DNA from 2 places in the Exiguobacterium sp. s125 genome. Region 1 is predicted to be linked to the other one. Evidence: a T-box and tRNA genes for the amino acid it is inferred to sense, from the RefSeq annotation. Region 1 holds a T-box; the other holds one or more tRNA genes.

What was found. The T-box of region 1 lies ahead of ileS (isoleucine--tRNA ligase). A T-box ahead of a tRNA ligase gene usually reads a tRNA of that ligase, here a tRNA-Ile.
Region 2: it has a tRNA-Ile gene. The T-box ahead of ileS (isoleucine--tRNA ligase) is inferred to sense a tRNA for this amino acid. The anticodon was not compared.

Annotation. Positions count from the first base shown of each region.
Region 1 covers NZ_JACSMI010000001.1:690,908-694,330, forward strand. The annotation lists gene KNQ05_RS03345 (cell division protein SepF) at 1-416, shown strand, start outside; gene KNQ05_RS03350 (YggT family protein) at 419-691, shown strand; gene KNQ05_RS03355 (YlmH family RNA-binding protein) at 691-1,464, shown strand; gene KNQ05_RS03360 (DivIVA domain-containing protein) at 1,488-2,009, shown strand; T-box leader at 2,010-2,236, shown strand; gene ileS (isoleucine--tRNA ligase) at 2,295-3,423, shown strand, end outside.
Region 2 covers NZ_JACSMI010000002.1:209,593-213,015, reverse strand. The annotation lists gene KNQ05_RS08725 (alpha-amylase) at 1-1,268, opposite strand, end outside; tRNA gene KNQ05_RS08720 (tRNA-Ile) at 1,384-1,457, opposite strand; tRNA gene KNQ05_RS08715 (tRNA-Met) at 1,470-1,543, opposite strand; gene KNQ05_RS08710 (Na/Pi cotransporter family protein) at 1,665-3,305, opposite strand.

The DNA.
Region 1 (3,423 bases):
CTACAATAAATAAAGGTAGAGGTACTGCAGAGCAAGAGTATGAAGAGTACTACGAGGAATCTACCCCGAGTGTTACTCAAAAGGAGGACCCTGTGCGTCAATCGAATATCGTTCCGATTCATACGAAAAAAGCAAAATCACAAGTCATTTTAAGTGAGCCGCGTGTCTTCAATGAAGCACAAGAAATTGGGGAGCATCTCCGTCAAAATCGTGCGGTCATCGTTAATATGCAACGCATGTCAAAAGATCAATCACGGCAAATGATTAATTTTCTTTCAGGCGTCGTCTTTGCACTCGATGGTACGATTACGACAATCAGTCAAAACACGCTCCTCTGTGTGCCGAACAACGTCGAGCTCGCGGGTAGTATTTCAAATCTACTTGGAGAAGATGATATCAATCATAAGGGGTGGTAAACATGGATTCACAAGTTATGTACGCGATTGGGCGTACATTGAGCACGTTACTTCAATATTATAGCTATGTCATGATTGCTTATATTTTACTTTCATGGTTCCCGAACGCACGAGAGTCAAGATTCGGACAAGTATTAGCGATGTTAGTCGAACCGTTCCTCGCGCCTTTCCGACGGATCATCCCGCCCATCGGAGGTATGCTTGACATCTCACCAATCGTTGCCTTTTTAGTGTTGAACTTAGCACAGTCAGGCATTCGAGCAATCTTCTTCTAATGAGCGTCTATGATCACTATCGCGGACATGAGCGGGAGTTCGTCGATCTTGTCTTAAACTGGATCGATCATGTCGAAGCGACCTATACGTTTAAACTGACAGATTTTCTTGACCCACGCGAACAGCAAATCACACGTGAACTCGTCGGAACGAAATGTGCCCTCTTTTTTGAGGGCGGTTTCGAAGGGGCAGAGCGACAGCGGGCACTAATTGCGCCTGATTACTACGAACTTGATGCGAGCGACTTTGATATTGCCATCTATCGTATTCATTATCCTACAAAATTCGTTGAACTATCGCATCGACAAGTAACAGGTACGCTCTTAAACGTCGGTCTGAAACGCGGCAAGTTCGGTGACGTCGTCATTCAAGATCAAGTCGTTCAGTTCGCAGTCGCAGAAGACGTTGCTTCTTATATCGAAGTCAACGTCGAGCGGGCAGGGAAAACGAAAATTCGTTTATCTCGCGTCGAACTAGAAGACCAACTGAAGATCAAAGAACAGGAATGGCAAGAAGAACTTGGATTCGTCAGTTCGCTCCGCTTTGATACTGTCGTCAGCGAAGTGCTTGGTTTTTCGAGACAAAAAGCACAGAGTTTGATTAAACAAGGGGAAAGTAAAGTGAATTATAAAATCGTCGAAGATCCAAGCTTCATGCTTGAAGAAGGCGATTTGCTTTCGCTCCGTGGAACAGGCCGCGTCAAATTGACGGCTATTTTAGGGTCGACGAAACGCGACCGGATTAAATTACAGTACGGATTATTAAAAGGTTAAAAAATGCTGAGGAGGATTTCATCATGCCATTGACGCCACTTGATATTCATAATAAGGAATTTACACGTAAGTTTCGCGGCTATGACGAGGATGAGGTCAACGAATTTCTTGATCAAGTCATCAAGGATTTTGAAATGTTGTTGCGGGAAAACCGTCAACAGCAAGAAGTGATTCAAAACATGCAATCGCGTGTCGATTACTTCAGTTCGATGGAAGAGACGTTAAACAAGTCAATCATCGTTGCCCAAGAAGCAGGAGAAGAAGTCAAGGCCAATGCGACGAAAGAAGCAAGCTTGATTTTAAAACAAGCCGAGCGTGAAGCGGAACAACTGCAAGATTCCGCACAGCGTCGAGCGCAACGGACAGACTTTGAAGTCGAACAGATGCGTAAGAAAATCGAATTGTACCGTAATCGTTTTAAAGTCTTGATCGATGCGCAGATGGAGTTATTGGCAAGCCATGATTGGGACGCGTTTGATAGTTCGACCCGTGGTGCGCTTGACGAGATTCCGGCAGTTGCGTATAATGACGACGATGTCATATAACTTAAATCAATGACAAGGACACGTCTTAATCAGACTGCTGCAAGCGAATCGGGGACTGGTGTGAGCCCGAACAGTAAGTGAGAATGGATATCCCCTTCGAGTGTGAGACTGAACCATTAAGTAAGTCGCACCGATTCGCCCCCGTTATCGGGCTCTTAAGTGGTAGTTCGTACGGTTGAACTACTAGTAGGGTGGTACCGCGAGTTCAAGCCAAGCTCGTCCCTATACCAGGGATGTGTTTGGCTTTTTTTGTATGTTAAATTAAAAGAAGTGAGGGAATGCCAGATGGAGTACAAAGATACATTACTGATGATGAAAACTGAATTTCTAATGCGAGGTAACTTGCCGAAACGTGAGCCGGACATGCAGGCACGTTGGAACGAGATGAACTTATATCAAGCAGTTCAAGAAAAAAATGCTGGGAAACCAACCTTCATCCTTCATGATGGACCACCATACGCAAACGGTGATATCCACATGGGGCACGGATTAAACAAAGTCTTAAAAGATATCGTCGTCCGTTACAAATCGATGAATGGTTTCCGTTCACCGTACGTACCGGGTTGGGATACACACGGTTTACCGATTGAAACAGCGCTCCAAAAATCAGGTGTCGATCGGAAGACGATGTCGGTCGCTGAGTTCCGTGAGTTGTGTGCGAAATATGCGCTCGAACAAGTCGATCATCAGCGTGAACAGTTTAAGCGTTTAGGTGTTCTCGGTGATTATGATAATCCATACATCACGCTCCAACCGGAATTTGAAGCGGCGCAAATTCGCCTCTTCGGTGACATGGCGAACAAAGGCTATATCTATAAAGGAAAAAAACCAGTCTACTGGTCACCTTCTTCTGAGTCGGCACTGGCAGAAGCCGAAATCGAATACCATGATAAACGTTCTGCTGCCATCTATGTTGCGTTCCCTGTCTTAGAAGGAAATAACATCTTAGAGCCAACCGATCACTTCGTCATCTGGACGACGACGCCGTGGACGATTCCTGCAAACCTCGGAATCTCTGTCAGTGCGGAACTCACGTATGCCCGGATCGAGTACGAAGGAAAAGGTTATATCGTCGCAGAGGCGCTTGTTCCTGAAGTCATCGAGGCACTCGGATGGGAAGACGCGACAGTCGGTCGTGTCTTCAATGGAGCAGATTTCGAATACATGAAAGCCAAACACCCGCTCTATGACCGTGAATCACTCGTCATGCTCGGTGATCATGTTACGGCGGAAGCGACCGGCGTCGTGCATACGGCACCTGGACACGGGGAAGATGACTATCGCATCGGACAAGCATACGGACTCGATGTCCTCTGCCCGGTCGATGATAAAGGGGTCATGACGGCGGAAGCACCAGGATTCGAAGGCATGTTCTATGAAGATGCGAATAAAGAAGTCGGTCTTGCGTTAGAAA
Region 2 (3,423 bases), on a different contig from region 1:
CCCGAGTTCGGGAACTCTTCGACTCCGTGACGGACCCAACCGACACAGTGTGGATCATCGAGATAATCTTCTTGTTTCCCGTATGCTTTATGGTAGCGGGCGTACAGCAATGCATCGATCATCTCTTTTTTACCTTCGACTGGATGTGGTCCTTGTACACCGTAATAATCGCCGTAAAAGACACACGGATAACCGTCTTTACGAAGGAGAACGGATGCGTAAGCATGTTGTTTAAACCAATCATCGACCCACGACTCAAGCGATTCGCCTGGTTGCGAATCATGGTTGTCAACGAATGTAACAGCATTCGTCGGATGCGACTCAACAAGTGTATCTGCGAAGAGCATCGTCAAATCAAATTTTTTCCCCTGTTCTGATGCTTCGTGGAACTTATAATGAAGCGGAACATCGAATAAATCAATTGTATAGTCGACGCTATCTAAGAAGTGACGACAATCATCTAAGTCAGATTTCCAAAATTCACCGACCATATAAAAATCTTCTGGATTTTCACCCATCATTGATTTCGCGAATTCATTGACGAATTCGTAATTGATATGCTTGATTGCATCGAGTCGGAATCCTTGGCAATCGAGTGTATCCTTGAACCAATGCCCCCAGTCGATCATTTCCTTGCGGACTTCAGGATGATTGTAATCGATGTTCGCAAACATCAAGTAATCATAGTTCCCAAATTCGCTATCGACTTGGTTGTTCCAGTCTTTATTTTTTCCGGAAATTTTGAAGACGCCGGTTCTTTCTTCTCGCGCATCAAAATCCGTTCCGTTAAAGAATTCATGATTCCAAACAAAATCAGAATACTTCCCGTCACGTCCTGGGAAAGTAAATTTTGTCCATGCATCGATTTCGAATTCTTCTGAAATTTCTTTCGACCGATCTTCTGGGTTAACTTCGACGACATTAATCGTCTCCAGTTCATCTGCTGCCGCCTTATGGTTCATGACGACATCGGCATAAACAGCGATATCATTTTCATGTGCCACTTGAATTGCTTCAAGTAGTTCGTCTTTCGTCCCGTATTTCGTCCGAACTGTTCCTTTTTGATCGAACTCACCTAAATCATAAACATCGTATATCCCATACCCTGTGTCTTCATCTGATTGCCCCTTAGAAGCTGGTGGAATCCAAACAGATGTGATGCCTGCAGCACGAAGCTCCGGCGCTCTCTCTTTTAAACGTTGCCAATGCTTCCCATCATTTTCTACATGCCACTCGAAAAACTGCATCATTGTATGGTTACGTTCCATCTCTCTTCGCTCTCCCTCAATTACTATAGTATGAATATTATTACAATATCTTTAATATTCCCCAAGCGAACAAAAATAAACGCACACCCCTAAACAGGAGTGTGCGTTTCTTAAATGGACCCTGCAGGACTCGAACCTGCGACCGGACGGTTATGAGCCGTCAGCTCTAACCAGCTGAGCTAAGGGTCCTTAAGTAAATAGTAGCGGCGGAGGGAGTCGAACCCACGACCTCACGGGTATGAACCGTACGCTCTAGCCAGCTGAGCTACACCGCCATAATGAATTAAAACAACTACAATTAGATTAATGGAAAGCATCTAAAATGTCAATAAATTATTTCACAAAAATAAAGAGAGACTTCTTTACAGAAGTCCCTCCCGCTTATATTCATTTCATTCAAGCCGTTCCCGAACGTTGTTCGAGTACTAAATCTGTAATATTGACGGCGTGATCGCCAATCCGTTCGAGGTTCGATAACAGATCAACAAAAATCATACCCGCTTGACCTGTACACTCCCCGGCATTGACGCGTAAGACGTGGTGTTTACGGAATGAACGCTCGAGTGAATCGAGTTTCCCTTCTAATTCAAGGACTTGGCGTGCTAACGAAACATCATCACGTTCAACTGCTTTGATTGCCGTATCGACGATTTTTTGTGTTAGAACGTACATTTCATCCAACTCTTTTTTCGCTTTTGGCGTAAATTCAATCCGGTTGACGATTTGGAAGTCAACGAGTTCGATTACGTTTTCGACATGATCACCAATCCGTTCGAAGTCATTGACCGCATGCATTAAGAGCGAATGGTCATTCGATTCACGTTCAGAAAGATCGTTCGCCGCCACTTTGACAAGGTAGTTCGTGACTTCCGTGTTCAAATGGTTGATTGCATATTCAATCTGACCAGCGTCAGAAACATCTTTTTTATCATGGGATTGCGTGTAGCGATGTGCTTTACCGAGTGCTTCTTTCGAGAACTCACCCATCCGTAAGACTTCCATTTTTGCTTGGTTAAGCGCAAGTGAAGACGATTGATTCAAGATGTTTTGATCCAAATGACGTGGTTTTGAATCGACTGTCGTGTCTGTTCCCGGAACGACCTTTTTAACAAGCCATGCGATTTGTGCGATGAACCAACATTGAATCAATGTGTTGACGACATTGAACGTACCATGTGCAAAGGCAATTTGCATTTTCGGTTCAAGATTGAGTACACCTGTGATCCAAGCGATGAACGTCGAGAACAAAGGTAAGGCGACTAAGAAAATAATCGTACCGACGATATTGAAGATGACGTGTGCTGCTGCTGTCCGTTTTGCGGCAATCGATGCACCGAGTGCTGCGAGTACTGCCGTGATCGTTGTTCCGATATTATCCCCGAATAAAATCGGGAGGGCTGCTTTGATATCAATCATGCCACCAGAGTATAGCTCCTGCAAAATACCAATCGTCGCAGAGGACGACTGGACAAGGAACGTAAAGACCGTCCCGACGAACACACCGAGTAACGGATTATCTGACATCGAAATCGTCAGTTCACGGAACCACTCACTTGATTGAAGTGGTTTCATGCCGTCACCCATCAATGTCAAACCATAGAACAAGGCACCGAAACCGAAGAAGATTTGTCCGATGTATTGAATCCGTTCTTTATTGAAGAAGAAGATGAGAAACGCACCAAGCGCGATTGCAGGAAGGGCTGCTTCCTTGACGTTAAAGCCGATGATGAAGGCCGTGATCGTCGTTCCGATATTCGCCCCCATGACGACACCGATTGCTTGACGTAAATTCATCAGACCCGCGCTGACGAGTCCAACGACGATAACGGTCGTACCTGACGATGATTGAATCAAGACCGTGACGACAATACCGGCAAGAATTCCGAGTAATGGGTTCGATGTGTATTTGTCTAAAATGTAACGAAGTCGGTCCCCTGCTGTTTTTTGGAGCCCATCTCCCATATACTTAATACCGAATAGGAAAATACCGAGTCCACCAATAAAAGTGAAAATCATTTCCTGCAAATCATAATTCATCGTTTCATCTCCTCATATCTAAAAAAGTGGGATTGATTTTTTGTTAAGATTTTATTGTTTCAACCTCTCCTATTATGTAAAGGTCCGTTGAACTTGTAAATAGTTTTATCAACATTTG